2 regions of the Cognaticolwellia beringensis genome follow, and region 1 is predicted to be linked to the other one. Evidence: riboswitches for the same ligand, from Rfam matches in the RefSeq annotation. Region 1 holds a riboswitch; the other holds the start of a gene.
What was found. Region 1 has a riboswitch for cobalamin ahead of B5D82_RS14055 (hypothetical protein). Riboswitches for the same ligand answer to the same signal wherever they lie in the genome.

Region 1 (7,940 bases):
ATAGTAAGTTTAAGGGAAGAAGATGAGATTTCTTCACTGCCCCCGCAATGGTGATCATAGTGATATTTTGTTAACTATGTCAGTCCGAGCACTTGAATTTACTTAATTACACTGTGTTTTAACGCAGTCAAAACTACGGTGCGGAGGGTATCGTTAATGAGGTTATATGAACATTAAGCAAAACAATTTTTTCAAAAAATCATTATTATCACTTGCTGTTGCCGGCGCTATGTCGACAGCTTTTATTGCGTCAGCAAATGCAGAAAACAGCGCAAAAGATATCGAAATTTTAACGGTAACGGCGACACGTACACAGTTAAATATTGATGACACGCTCACTAGCCAAGTGGTTATTACACGAGCGGATATCGAACTTGCTAATCCTATTTCTTTATTAGACCTACTGTCTACAGTACCGAGTATTGATATAGCAACGAATGGCGGCAGAGGCCAAAATTCTTCTATTTTTATGCGTGGTACTAACTCAGATCACACCTTGGTTCTTATTGATGGTGTGCGTGTCAGTTCTGCTACATCGGGTGGCACAAGTTTAAATACTATTTCACCTGAAATGATCGAGCGTATCGAAATAGTACAAGGACCTCGTGCAGCATTATGGGGTTCAGACGCTATTGGTGGTGTTATTCAAATTTTCACCCGTCAATTATCTGCAGGTGAATTATTTGCAGGCGCTAGTTATGGTAGCGACAACTTTACTAAATTTAATGCGGGTGCCGGTATTAGCCATGGTGATGGCCAAACAACGATTACCATTAGTAAAGAAGAAAGCGATGGCTATGATGTGCAAGAAGGTGACGAAACTGATGATGACGGTTACGACTTTACTTCTGTTGCGATCAGAGGCCAGCAAAAAGTTAGTGAAGATTTTTCATTAGAATGGATGCTTTCAAGTGATAGCGGCGATAACGAGTACGATGGTTACTATAATGGTTCTGATATTAAAAACCATGCATGGTTACTACGTGCTAATTACGCTAGCAATATTAATGGCGTAAACAACAATACGGTATTTTCTGTCGGCCAAAATCGTGACAGTACTGACAGTCTTAGTGATGGTCAGTCACAAGGTGTTTTCGAAACTCGTCGTAATCAATATTCAATTGTGAACAGCAGCCAACTTTCAGCTGACTTACAAATTAACCTTGGTGTTGATTACTATCAAGATGACGTGTCTAAAAGTACCACGGTATATGACAAAGAAGAAAGAGACACCACAGGTGTTTTCGCTCATGCTTTATATACTGAAAACGATTGGACATTTGAAGCAACAGTAAGACACGACAACGTTGAAGACGTTAACTCAGAAAACACCTATAACGTTGGTGTTGGTCAAAAAATTGATCAAGATACTCGCATTGTGCTTAATTACGGCACAGGCTTTAAAGTACCGACTTACAATGATTTATTTTACCCAGGCTTTGGCACGCCAACGCTTAATTCTGAGCTTTCTGAAACGGCAGAGCTATTTTTAGAAACTAAAATTTATGACGTAAATACCAGTGTTAGTCTTTATCGTTCAAAAATTGATGACTTAATTGGTCGTAGAGATGGCGCTGCAGCGAATTTCGAAAAAGTGGAAATTAACGGTATTGAAATTTCAGCGAATTACCTTGCTTTGGGTGGCACGCATGATGTTAATATTTCGTATACAGATGCTGAAGATCAATCGTCAACAACATCTACCGGTGAATTAGGTTATGAGCAATTAATTCGCCGCGCTAAAGAAAAGTTTAACTATAAATTTGTTACTACGATCAGCGAAGTCGATGTTTATGCAGAATACCAATTTGTTGGCTCAAGAACAGATGATGTTTACGGTATTGGTAAAGTTGATTTAAGCAGTTATCAATTGATTAACTTAGGCTTGAACTATGACGTGTCAAATAACTTTAGTGTTTCTTCACGCGTGACCAACCTACTTGATAAAGAGTATCAAACAGCAAGTAGTTACAACTCACAAGAACGTGCTTTTTACGTGGGTATTACTTACAAAAACTAAGCGCTATTTAGCGGTTTGATAGACCGTTAACTTGTATCTAGTTACTTGTATACATTATAACTAAGGGCACCCAATGGGTGTCCTTTTTGTATTATCCTTTTTGTATTAGCGCTACTTCGATTTGTATATAAATTTGATTACTGATTACTGATTACTGAAAGATATGATTAGCTCAGTTGCTTGCAAGCCTTAGCACAGGCAATGGCTAAACGCTCAAGCGTGTCTGCTGTTGTTATGCCAAATCTCAGAGTGTCTTGTTCATCGGCAAGGCGACAATAAACACCTTGTTGGCATAACAAATGATAAAGTTTTTTTGCGCTATCGCTTTGTCTAAATTCTACGGTTAGAAATAGATCACAGCCTTTAATAGCCAAAATTAATGTGTTGGGAAATACCTGTAAAAGTTTATTTTCCTGCGCGGTGCTTAATTGCTTTAAGGTCTGTTTTTGTTTTTCTTGCCAGTGGGTATCACATAATGCTTGCTCGGCAACGGTTTGTGCGGGTCCATTGACTTGCCATGGCCCTAATAACGCTTCGAAGGTTTTACACCAAGCATTGTTTGCGACTAGAAAACCAATACGAATACCGGCTAAACCAAAAAACTTCCCAAAAGAACGCAGCACTAAACAGTGACTGTCATTCACCTGTTGACAATAAGACTGCTCAGCGGGCATAACATCGACAAAGGCTTCATCAAGCACTAATAAACCGTTAAGTTGCTTTAATTGTTGATGGTATTGTTTGATGATATTAACGTTGAAGTACTGGCCTGTGGGGTTATTAGGATTAATAATAACAACAACACAACCTGCGGACAACGCGGTTATTTCTGGCAATGCATTGCGGTAAAAATGCAAATTATATCCTGCCATTTTCCAAGCATGTGCATGCTCTTTATAACCACGCTCGGGTAAATAAACATCTTCTGAGCTGGCATTTTTTTGTCGATAAACGCCAGGTAGGGCTTTTATAATAGCTTGGCTGCCGTTGGTGATCACCAGTTGTGAACATTGATAATACTGTTTTGCCGCTGCAATGAGTGTTGGGTTTTGTTGTGGCAACTGCTGCCATACATTCAGTGGAATGTTGGGGATTGAGTAACACGTAGGTGCAATACCGGTTGATAGGTCGAGCCAATCAGCCATGGGTATTTTATAGTGTTCAGCCACTTGTTGCAGTTGGCCTCCATGCATTAATGCCATATCATTCCTGTGCTTAAATCATCAAATCATTCAAAAAATTATAATAAAACGTTGCCAAAACCACTTGCCAGTTGAAAAACCAATACACCCGCCAATAATAACAAACTGGCGCGGCTCACCAACTGTAAACTGCTAGTAATGTCATCGGTACTAATATTTTTTCCTGAACCCAGAGTGACAGATTGAATGACTTTACCGTGGTAGAGCGCACTTCCGCCCAATTTTCTATTTAAAACCGTTGCACCAGCAGCCATAACCCAGCCACCATTATGACTTTTGTATTTATTACCTTGTTGAAAGGCGTTAACCATTGCAGGAATAAATCGTCCTCGTGCTAAACCTTGTATAGCATAAAGCAGGGTACAACATTTACCAGAAATAAAGCCCAACAAGTCATCAAACTTAGCACTGGCATAACCAAAATGTTGATAGCGTGTGTTTTTATAACCCCACATTGCATCTAAGGTATTGGCAAATCGGTGTAAAATAACCAGCGGGGCACCGCCAATTAAATAATAAATAAGGGAAGCGATAACCGCGTCGTGGCCATTTTCTAGCATTGACTCTACGGTTGCTCTGGACATTTCTTGCTCGGTAAGTGCTGCGGTTTCTCGACTGACAATATAACCCGTAAAATGACGTGCGCTGCTAAGGTCGCCAGATTTTAATGGCCGATATATTTGCATCGCATGCTGATACAAGCTCTTAAGACCAATACATAAGTAAAGCACGTAAGCATCAAGTAAAATTTGCCAATACCAAATTAAATTATTACAGAAATAAAAATAGCTAATAGGCAAAGGTAACACAAGTAAACACCACGCAAGGGTGCCTAGTAATTTAGCTTGTATAGCACCTTGAGTTGAATGTTCAGGATTTAATTGCTCTGCTAGCTTATTTGCCAGCCATCCAAAGCCGACTAAATAGTGGAAGTACTTTGCTTCACCAAACACTTTATCAAGTATTAACGCCAATAATAGCGTGCAAAAGACGGCAAAGTTGGGCAACCATAAAAGGGCGAGGTCAATTACATTGTCGATGGATATGGCCATAACTTAGCAACTTATAATATGCGAAATTTACAGGGTGATGAATCACTTAACCTAATAACTGAAAACGTTGGTTGTCATGCTGGTAGCTTAATGGAAACAAACAGCCATTTTTGAATAGCTGATAAGCATTTCCCGTTGCACTGTGGCCTAATTTTGCTAAAAAGCAGCGTAAAGCTTCACCATGAAAAATAACTAATAAATTTTTATTGATATTGTTTTTAGCCAAGGTTTCTAATGCTTGATAAATTCGGCTTGCACAGTTTACGGCACTTTCGCCATCTTCCGGGGGAAGCGCCGTAAATTGATGTAATATTTCGTGATAGCTTTTATCGCTCTTAATATCATCAACATACTGTCCTTGCCAATGGCCTAAATCTCGTTCAATCAGTTTGTCTGATATGCACAATGGGGCATTTAATTGCTGTTGGCATAATTTAGCGCTAGAAACGGCTCGACCTAATGAAGAAGACACAATTAAGTTTATCTCTTGATCCGCAAGATGCATCGCCAGTGCTTTTGATTGCTGTTTACCTGTTTCGGTTAATTCGCTATCTAATTGTCCTTGAAAGCGTTGGACTTTATTCCATTGCGTTTCGCCATGTCGAGCTAAATATAAGTTTGTTGTCATTTATTAGCTTCTAGAGCTTGGTAGCGGTTGAATTGAATTCATTGGACGAGGAGAATAACCAAATCATCCACGCGATTCAATGCAAATATTGCGTCAAATGGTGATTGTATTTTCAAAGTCTAATTTGTCACTGACAAAGCTTGTTAGTTGTTGAATAACCACTAGACATGGCGTAATATCAGCGCTGATTTAGGTGTCTTCAGTTTTATTTTATTGATAACTACAATGAGTAAAATTACACAAACGAAGATGAAACGTGAAACTGGTGAAATACCTGTACTGCCCCCGCAACGGTAACTGTGAGCAGCAACAAAACCACTGTATGAGTCATGATTGAACTTAGTTCGAAAGTGAAGGTATGGGAAGGTGTTGCAAATGCGCTGATCAGGAGTCCGGAGACCGGCCTGATCATATCTTTTTATGCAAATTAAGACGTAATTGCACACATGAGATATTACTCGACAACTGCGGTGGGCGGTGATTCAGAGAACAGTAAACGGTCTGGATTTTGTTACCAACGCATTATTTTATTACTGTATTTTCAACACGTTAATAATTAAAAATGCCAGCTACACCGTTTACCAACTTTGATTTCCTACACCGTTAACATTAGATATGTTTTAGACAACGGAATCGTTATGAAATCAGTTAACCAAAAATTACCTATGAGTTTGCTCATTGCTGTATTGGCAGTACTTACTTTGCTTATGCTCGCAACACGCACCCATCACTTCGCCAGTTTTAATCACTTACCAAGCGCATCAATTGCTATTTTCTTCTTAGCCGGTATGTATTTACGAAATATTAAAGCTTTTTGGTTTTTTTATATTCTGACGCTAACGGTAGATCTTGGCTCATCCTATTATCGCGGACAGTTTGGCGACTGCATTACCACCTCATACCCTGCGCTAGTATTAAGTTACGCGGCTATGTTTACTGCCGGTTACTTTACTCGACCTAACTGGGAGAAAAATATTTGGCAAACCAATGTTGTTAAAATAGCAGCAGCCTTGTTTGTCGCTAGCTCTATTGCCTTTTTCATATCAAATGGCAGCTATTACGCATTTTCAGGTAACTTTCCTGACTTGTCATGGGCCGAATATACCTCTCGTGTCGATAAATATTACTTAAAATCTATTTATAATCCTGTTTTCTATGTTATTTCGGCTATTGTTATTGATTTTACGTTGAGTCATTTTTTCGTTAATAAAGCGATAAAAGATAACCTTCGTATCAACAATGGTCATTAGTTTTAGTTGTTCATTACGCACTAATTTTTATAACAGGAGTTTTTAATGGCTACAGTGAATAAGCAATCGTCAGCAGCTAAAAGTAAAGCGACTCAAGCGCCATTATTTCAAGACAAGTCCAAGCAGATACAAGGTAAAGGGGTGATGTGTTCGGCATTAATTATTGCCGCACCGCATTCAGGCTCAGGTAAAACTACAGTTACCGCAGCAATTGCACGTTTTCATCGTAATAAAGGCCGTAAGGTCGCGGTATTTAAAGTGGGCCCCGACTTTATTGATCCGATGATTTTGCGTAAAGCCAGTGGCGAATTAGTTTATCAATTAGACTTATGGTTGGTCGGTGAACAAGCTTGTCAGGATTTACTTTATCGGGCAGCCATCGAGTCAGATCTCATTTTAATTGAAGGTGTTATGGGCTTATTTGATGGCACGCCCAGTAGTGCCGACTTGGCGGAATATTTTAATATTCCAGTACTCGGCGTTATTGATGCTAAAGCGATGGCACAAACCTTTGCAGCAGTCACTTTTGGCCTCGCTAAATATCGAGAAAACTTACCGTTTTCTGGCGTAATTGCTAATCGTGTTAATAGCGATCGTCATGCTGAATTGTTAAGTGATAGCTTACCCCAAGAGTTTACATTTTATGGTCGTATGCCCAAAGATAGCGCCATCACCTTACCCGAGCGTCATTTAGGTTTAGTACAAGCGCAAGAGCTAGCCGATATAGACGCTCAATTAGATCAAGCGGCGAGTCATATTGCTAATACAGGGTTGATTGATTTACCAAAAGAAATTGAGTTTTTTGCCTCTGACAACGATAGCCAAACAGACTTTATTCATCGTGCATTAGTCGGCACGCGCATTATTATCATTAGAGACAATGCCTTTAGTTTTATTTATGCTGCTAATATTGCTTTTTTACAGCAAGCAGGTGCCGAACTCGTGTATTGTTCAGCATTGATTGATGAACACTTACCTGAAGGTGATATTTTATATATTCCCGGTGGCTATCCCGAATTATATGCTGAGCAGTTAATGAATAATGTCAGTTTTATAAGTGATGTAAAAAAATTTGCAGACAGCAACAAGCCCATTATTGCTGAATGTGGTGGTATGTTGTATTTACTTGACCAATTAATCGATTTTTCAGGCAATTTATTTTCAATGCTTGGGCTTATGCCGGGCAAAGCCATAATGCAGAAAAAACTCGCCGCTATAGGATCACAGTGGGTTGATTTACCATTGAGTAATCAAGACCTTGATAGTAATGCTGTAAATAATATAATGCGAGGACACAGTTTCCATTATTCCTCTGCGCAAATTGATTTAGAGCCCATTGGCCAAACTACGCACCACCCGAGTGAACGCGCAGGCGAGTTTGTTTACCAACATAACAATATTATTGCATCATATATGCATTGGTATTTTCCAAGCAATCCAGGCTTAACCTTGCGTATTTTTAATAAAGCGCGCTGTTTGTAGAGGCTTGCAAAGCTATAAATAATAATGAGTGTATTTATGAATGATATTAATAAAGATCCTGCGGCTCAATCGCAAGTGGAAGTAGCCAAAACAAAAGAGCAAAAACACATAGAACGACAAAAAAAAATTAAAGCCAATGTAGATAAACGAGTAGCTCAAGCAACTGAAGAACGCGGTGTTTTTGTTGTTATAACGGGAAATGGTAAAGGTAAAAGTACTTCTGGCTTTGGTACCGTACTGCGCGCTATTGGCCACGGTCAAAAGGCCGGTGTTGTGCAATTTATCAAAGGCACAAAGTGGGAATGC
Region 2 (7,940 bases), 110 kb from region 1:
ACAATGAAGTTTTATTCAACTAAAGCTACAGCAGTGAAAATTTAAACGAGGAGCAATATCACTCTAGGTGAAGTGCTGGAGTGTATAGTCAATGAACAGCCTTACACGCAGCGGCATATTTTTTCTATCACGGTAATGCATAGAAAATGTCTGCTCTTCACTTTGCCAATTCGGAAGAATACGCTTAAGTTGACCTTGCTCAATCATAGGTAATGCTATGTAGTCAGGTATATAACTAATGCCAAGGCCTTTTTTAACTGCGTATGTCACCATCTGTATCTCATCAACTTCAAGACGAATCAAGTTACTTGGCTGATAATTACACTTTTCACCGGTGAGCTGATTTTCTAATTGCCACGGAACTAAACCAATGCAAGTTATTTTAGAAAATTCCTCTAATTGCTCTGGGTGAGTAATGTGTTCAAAAATTTGACTTGGATGACAACACAAGAGATTACGAGTGAATTTAAGTTGCCTAACAATCCAGTCATCAATGGTTGGGTTCCTTATCCTAAAAGCAATGTCTATAGCTTGCTCTTCAACATCAATTAAGTCGTTTGAGAAACGTAAATCTAATTGTATTTCAGGATATTGTAATAAAAAATTGCAAAAAATATCGCTTAATAAATGCTTACCTAAATAAATAGGCGCCGATATTTTAATTTTTCCTTTCGGTTGCTCTTTATCTTCACTTAGCTCTAGTGCGATACAATTTAGCTCATCAAACAAAGTACAGTAGCGCTTGTAATATTGCTCTCCTGTATGTGTAAGCGTGACACGATGAGCATCTCGATTCAGTAACCTTAAATGTAGATCTTTTTCTAGCTGACGTATTCTGCGGCTTAAAGTTGATAATGGCATAGCTAGGCTTTCAGATGCTCTTTTAAAGCTACCTAGTTTCACAATTGCGCAAAAGCAGCGTAAATCGTCAAGGGAGTAATTAGATTTCATTAGAACCACAGGTCATTGTTAAATTCATTTAATTTTTAAGGTGTCGATACTTAATCGTAATTTATAGACAGGAAATTAAGAAATATGATTGCTCAATACTGACCTAATCTTCGGAGCAAGCTGGACAATTTTTCACCTTTGCTTATTTAAATTATAGGTTGATTTACATCATCAGACTGAATACGTTTGCTAGAAGCCATGATTGTTTATGGCTTCACATCTTAGCCTTAATTAATACAGCAATAATTTACCTAGATTTAAGTGCCGTTACTATTTTGATAATACTCTCGGCTTTTATCCGCTTGCTGACATAAATCGGTTAGGGCGTGTAAACTCCGGGTGGTCATACGATGCACTACATCAGCATCCAGTGTGATGATTTGTTGATGTTTAACCGCTGGCAGTATTGACCATTTTTGCCAATCATAACCATCTTTACCGGTTTGACTTTCTGACAGTGGTTGGATAACTATATCAATATGGCTTTGTAATACTTGCTCAATGTTAACTTGCGGGTATCTAGCATCTGCTTCAATAAATGGGTTGCTAATACTGCAAATATCTAAAAACTGCTGTGGCCAACTGCCTTTAGCAATAGTGGTTAAAGGTCTCGACCACACTTCGTAAAAGCCAGTTAATGGTTTTTTCTGACCATATTGCTGTTTAATACTGGCTAAGTCGGCTAAAAATTTAGCCGCAACACGCTCAGCTTGTTCACTATGACCTGATAGCTTGCCAAATAAACGTAGTTCTTTAGCTACATCTTCAAAGCTGTCGGGCTGGGAGTAAACCACATTAAAGCCAAGTTGCTTAATACGCGCTAAATCATCACTGGGATTACCACTTTGCCAAGCGATGACTAAATCAGGTTGCAATTCAATAACTCGTTCTAATTGAATACGTAATGAACTACCAATCCTAGGGATTTTCTTTGCCGCTAATGGATAATCTGTATGTTCAGTAGCCGCGATGATTTGTTCACCTGCGCCAATATCAAACAACATTTCTACAATGTGCGGTGCAAGGGCAATAATACGAGGCTTATCAGTTGCAATAGCCGTTACAAGTTTACTCTCGCTATTGTTAGCTTGTGCGTTCGTTATAAAGAGCACACTACTTAACACTAGCGCAAGACAGTGAGTTAATTTCATAAAAATTCCATTTTGTTATTTCGCCGCCGGTAAAATCACCAGTCAATACCCTTTTGCGCTTTTATACCATTATCAAACGCATGTTTTAGTGGTTGAACTTCACTGACGGTATCGGCAAGTTCAATAATACTTCGATGACATGCACGGCCAGTAATAATGACATGTTGCATAGCAGGTCGGTTAACAATAGCTTCAATAACTTCATCTAAATCTAAATACTTGTATGACAGCATGTAGGTTAATTCATCAAGCAAAATTACGTCGACACTTTCATCTTTTAGTAAGCGTTTTGCCTCTGCCCAGACTTGTGTTGCGGCGGCTATATCCTTTGATTTATCTTGGGTGTCCCAAGTAAAACCAGTCGCCATTACATGAAATTCAACACCATTGCTTTCTAATAAATTACGTTCACCACAAGCCCAGTCGCCTTTAATAAACTGTAATGCAGCAGCTTTATAACCATGGCCAACAGCGCGTGCTAATGTGCCAAAGCCTGAGGTCGACTTGCCTTTACCATTTCCGGTAATAACAATTAATAAGCCGCGCTCTTCTTGTGCTGAGTCAATGCGGGCATCAACCTTTTCTTTGATACGTTGCATGCGTGCTTGGTGTTTTTGAGTTTTATCTGTTTCTGTTGTCATAAGAATTATCCTGTTTTACGAGTGCGATACATAATCGCTAAAAAGAAAATGCTGCCAATGGCTGAGGTAATGATGCCAATAGGAATTTCGACATTGCTTAGCGCGCTGCGTGCTGCAACATCAACCCAGACTAAAAAGCAGCCACCGACCAGTGCTGAACCGATAATTAACGGCATAGTTGTGACGCCAACTAATTGCCTAACAATATGTGGGATCATTAAGCCAACAAAGCCGATACCTCCACAATAAGCAACGATGGTGGCGGTAACTGCCGCGCATAAAGCTAAAAGTATTAAGCGTAATTTATCAACGTTAACGCCCAGGCTTGCCGCGCTTTCATCGCCGAGTAATAGCGCGTCAATTTGTCTGTGTAAGGCAAAAATAGTCAATAAAGTTATTAACACCATGGCACCGATCAAATAAAAATGAAACATTTCAACACGAGCTAAACTGCCCATCAACCAAAAAATGACGCGGTTGGTTGCAAAGGGATCGCCAAGATAAAGAATAAAATGACTGATAGAACCTAGCATGAACGAGACGGCAACACCTGTTAGTAATAAGTGATTCATGTTCCGTAATAACGTGGCAATACCAAAAACAATAACCACGGAAAATAAAGCGCCAAGAAATGCCGCCAATGGCAGTGTCAGTGACTGTTGATCGCTCACTACTAACGTGGCGATAGTCGCCCCTAAACCTGCACCAGAAATAATACCAAATAAATAAGGGTCGGCGAGAGGATTTCGAGTAACATTTTGCAGAATAGCACCGGCACAGGCTAAGCCCATACCAGCGGCTAAACCGACTAATACGCGTGGGATCCGAATCTGCCAAATCACCATGTCGTGCATCGGCGAAGCACATTCATTAATCACACATTGAAATATATCAGCACTGGTAATCGTTGCAGGTCCATAGGTAATCGACAAAACGATGGAGAAAAGGGTGAAAATAATTAAGCCTGAAAATACCCAAGTATTTTTACCTTTAATGGTACGGATAATACTCATGAACTTTCACCTTGACGGTTATTCGACAAAGCTGAATTAAGTGCTGAAGGGATAACAGTAGAAACATCAGAAGCTGGATAAAAATACACTCTTGGCACGCCACAATGTTTTGCATCGTCTCGATAACAAGGTAATCCAAAAACGTTGGTTAGTAACTCAGGCTTTAGCACTTGGTCTACACTGTTGTCACAAACTAAGTTGCCTTTATCTAACAAAAGTAATCTATTGCAGTAATGTGCGGCAAGATTGAGATCATGTATGGTCATAATTACGGTAATGTTTAATGCTTTAACCAGTTGTAATATTTGGTGTTGATAGAAAATATCTAAGTGGTTTGTCGGTTCATCAAGTACGAGTATTTTTGCTTTTTGTACTAGGGCTTTAGCGATTAATACCCGTTGCTGCTCACCGCCGGACAGAGTGTTAAAATATTTAGCTTCGCTGCTGGCTAAGCCGACTTTTGCTAATGCCAGCATAATATTTTTTTTATCAGCATCGTTGTCACGAGCAAACAGCGCTTTATAAGGCAGTAAACCCATTCGAACAACATCGTAAACTTTTAAATCAAATATCGGTGGCGCGTTTTGTACCACTAAAGCAAATGTTTGTGCTAATTCATGGGGTTTATATTGTGTTAATGCTTTATTTTTTAGTTTAATGCTTCCTTGCCAGTTTTTGTATTGGTTTAGTAAGCACTTTAGCAGTGAGGTTTTTCCTGCGCCATTGGGGCCTATAATGCCAATAATATCGCCGCGTGAAACGTCAAATGAAATGTTATTGAGAATAACTTGTTGATCAACTGACCATGAGACTGCTTCAACACTGAGTAATTTTGTCATTAAAGGCTGCCTAGCTTAATGCACAGTAAGTGTGGAATATTTTGAATAATGTGCAAGTTGTATATTTTCATTACAGCCTAAAGCTTTTTTAAAGCCTATGTTCAATATTTAAAAACATAAAGTAGATAAAGTCATTAAGGCGCGGCAATAGGATACAAATGTCTTGTTGACAGTGTAACTCACGTGTATTCCCGCACGGCGTTAACTTTATTAGCGTTGTAAAATTTTTGATACTAGGTGTCCTGACTTATAACTTTAAAGTAAAGCTATATACAGTTGCGGGTACAGTCACGGCATTAAACCGTGTTCCCTATAAATTAGCCAATAAAGAACAATTATGTTTCTGGCTAAAGGTATCGTTTATTAAGTGGGGGATTTTACGGTTAAGTATACGGCTTTACAATGAAAACCTTATAGCGATGACAGTGATGGCTATACAACAGGCATAAAAAAGGAGCCGAAGCTCCTTTATAGTTTTCTAGTAATCTAGCATTTAAAGCTTACCAAATTTTAACGCGCTTCTCAGGCGCTATATACATAGCGTCACCTTCTTTCACATCAAATGCGCGATAAAACTCAGGCATGTTAGATAATGAGCCTAAAGCACGGAATTCAGCAGGAGAATGCGGGTCAGTTGCTACAAGGTTGCGTAATGATTTTTCAACCATTTTTCCACGCCATACTTGCGCATAGCCCATGAAGAAACGTTGATCGCCAGTTAAGCCGTCAATTACGGTCGCTTCTTTACCATTTAATGATGCTTTGTAAGCTTTATACGCGATACTCACACCTGATAAATCACCAATGTTTTCGCCTAACGTTAGTTCACCATTAACGTTTAAGTCATCAAATACCGCATAATTACTGTATTGTGCAACTAAGTTGTCAGTACGTACTTTAAAGGCAGCTAAATCTTCTTCAGTCCACCAGTTACGCATATTGCCGTCACCGTCATATTTACTGCCTTGGTCATCAAAACCATGGCCCATTTCATGACCAATAACCGCGCCAATTCCACCGTAGTTTACAGCGTCGTCTGCGGCTAAATTAAAAAATGGTGGTTGTAAAATTGCGGCTGGAAATACAATTTCATTTTTAGTTGGATTGTAATAAGCGTTCACAGTTTGAGGTGTCATACCCCATTCTTGACGGTCGATTGGCCCACCTAGTTTAGCGACCTCTTTATTGTGACCCACTATGCCAGATCGTATTTTGTTACCCACTAAGTCGTCACTTTTAATGGTTAGTTCAGAGTAATCTTCCCATTTATCTGGGTAGCCTATTTTAGGATCAAAGCTTGCTAGTTTTACGTGTGCTGCTTTTTTAGTAGAATCTGACATCCACTCTAGGTCATCAATGCTTGCGCCGTAAGCACCGCGTAAATTTTCAACCAACTGTGTCATGCGTGTTTTAGCTTCAGGTTTAAAGTGACGGGCAACATACACTTTACCGATAACTTCACCTAAGTTGCTATTAACTACCGAAACGCCACGCTTCCACATTGGGCGCTGTTCTTCACGACCACTTAATTGCTTAGAATAGAAATCAAAATTTTCATTATCTAATGCTGTGGTGAGTGAGCTAGCAAAATTACTTAAGGTATGGAAAGTTAAGTAAGTCTGCCAATCAGCAAGTGATGTAGCAGCAAAAGTTTCACCAAAACCTTTCACAAATGAAGGTTGGTTAACAATTAAATCTTTCTGAGCAGGAACACCCTGTGCTTCAAGGAAAGCTGTCCAGTTAAAGGCATCAGTTACTGTGTTTAAATCGCTAACATTAAATTTGTTATAGCGTTTAGTGCTGTCACGTGATTCAACTTTAGTCCAATGAAAACCTGCAAGCTTTGTTTCAAGTGCCATAATGGTTTGCGCTGCCGCTTTACCGTCTTTTAAACCTGCTAGGTTAAACATATTTTCAATGTGGGCAATGTAACCTGTACGCAGTGCGGCAAAACGTTCGGTTTCATTAAAGTAGTAATCTCGGTCAGGTAAACCTAAACCGTTTTGCCATACATGTGTGGCGTAACGAGTAGAGTCTTTCGCATCAACACTAATGTAAAAAGCTAACGGGCTACCAACACCAATTTTTTGATTTTCACCAAAGAAAGTTGCGAGTTCATTTTTATCTTTCAGGCTATTAATGCGGTCAAATATAGCTTGTATTGGCGCAGTACCCGCAGCGTTACGTGCATCTGTATCCATGAATGAACGAAATAAGTCAGCAACTTTTTGCTCGTCGCTACCCATTTTTAAGTCTTTAGTTGCGGCTAATTCTTCGATAATGGCTTTGACGCTATCATCAGCTTCATCACGTAAGTCGTAAAATGAACCAATTGAGGTTTTGTCGCCAGGTATTTCATTGTTGTTCAACCATGCGCCGTTAACGTAACGATAGAAGTTGTCTTGAGGACGAACCGATAAATCCATATTGGCTTTATCAATACCAGATGCTAATGCTGTTTTTTGCATTACTGGTGCTTCAACAGCCGCTTTTGGACTGGTGTTATCATTACAACCTGCAATGAATAGTAAAGAGGTGCAAACGGCACTTGTTATTATTTTCTTCATTCAATACTCACGATTTAATTTATATTATGTAGGAGGCTCAGAGGGTTGCAGAGCATTTATTTAAAGTACTCGATATTAAAGGCTATTAAGCCGATTTGCTAGAATAATGTTAATTTTTTTAACACTTTATTAACTTTAAGGTGTGGTTTTAAATTTACACTGCAATTAATAGGGCGATTAATCGACTAAATTAGCGTGGTTGTTCGGGGGGCGGTTTCGGCTTAAAGCATTGGTTATCTGTCGGCTGTAATTTTTGATACGCAGGTTTTTGCTTATTGTTTACCACATTTTTCGTAAAATATGGAAAAGTTAATAAAGTCAGAAGATATATCTTTATGAGCTGTGCTATGATTTTACGCTCAATAATCTTGGTACTATTACCATTATCAATAAAGAAAGAGTTCATGTTTCAGCCAGTTAGTGTTTACATCGGCTTAAAGTACAGTCGTAGCAGTCATGGAAAAGGTTTTGTTTCTTTTATCACCTTTTTTTCTATTATCGGTATTGTGCTTGGTGTCGCCTCTTTGATCACGGTTGTTTCTGTCATGGATGGTTTAGAGCGCGAGCAAAAAAGGCGAGTATTGGGCTTGGTGCCACATGTGTTAATGTCTACCCCGCAAACCCACATTAATAATTGGCGAGATTTACAGCATGATATTCTCGCTTTACCTGGCGTTACGCAAGTTACACCTTTTCAGGAAAGTGAAGCATTAATTCAGTCTAAAACAGCGCTACAAGGTGTTTTAGTACATGGCATTATGCCTGAGTTTGAAGAGCA

Region 2: linked by a shared signal. The riboswitch ahead of B5D82_RS14510 (ABC transporter ATP-binding protein) and the one ahead of B5D82_RS14055 (hypothetical protein) in region 1 are both predicted to bind cobalamin.

The regions. Positions count from the first base shown of each region.
Region 1 is NZ_CP020465.1:3,331,307-3,339,246, forward strand. It holds gene B5D82_RS14035 (TonB-dependent receptor domain-containing protein) at 167-2,020, shown strand; gene cobD (threonine-phosphate decarboxylase CobD) at 2,188-3,222, opposite strand; gene B5D82_RS14045 (cobalamin biosynthesis protein CobD/CbiB) at 3,261-4,274, opposite strand; gene B5D82_RS14050 (histidine phosphatase family protein) at 4,321-4,902, opposite strand; cobalamin riboswitch at 5,077-5,324, shown strand; gene B5D82_RS14055 (hypothetical protein) at 5,541-6,152, shown strand; gene B5D82_RS14060 (cobyrinic acid a,c-diamide synthase CobB) at 6,198-7,634, shown strand; gene cobO (cob(I)yrinic acid a,c-diamide adenosyltransferase) at 7,671-7,940, shown strand, end outside.
Region 2 is NZ_CP020465.1:3,438,641-3,446,580, forward strand. It holds gene B5D82_RS14490 (LysR family transcriptional regulator) at 64-951, opposite strand; gene B5D82_RS14495 (cobalamin-binding protein) at 1,209-2,102, opposite strand; gene cobO (cob(I)yrinic acid a,c-diamide adenosyltransferase) at 2,138-2,743, opposite strand; gene B5D82_RS14505 (FecCD family ABC transporter permease) at 2,749-3,756, opposite strand; gene B5D82_RS14510 (ABC transporter ATP-binding protein) at 3,753-4,595, opposite strand; cobalamin riboswitch at 4,811-4,940, opposite strand; gene B5D82_RS14515 (M13 family metallopeptidase) at 5,096-7,162, opposite strand; gene B5D82_RS14525 (lipoprotein-releasing ABC transporter permease subunit) at 7,567-7,940, shown strand, end outside.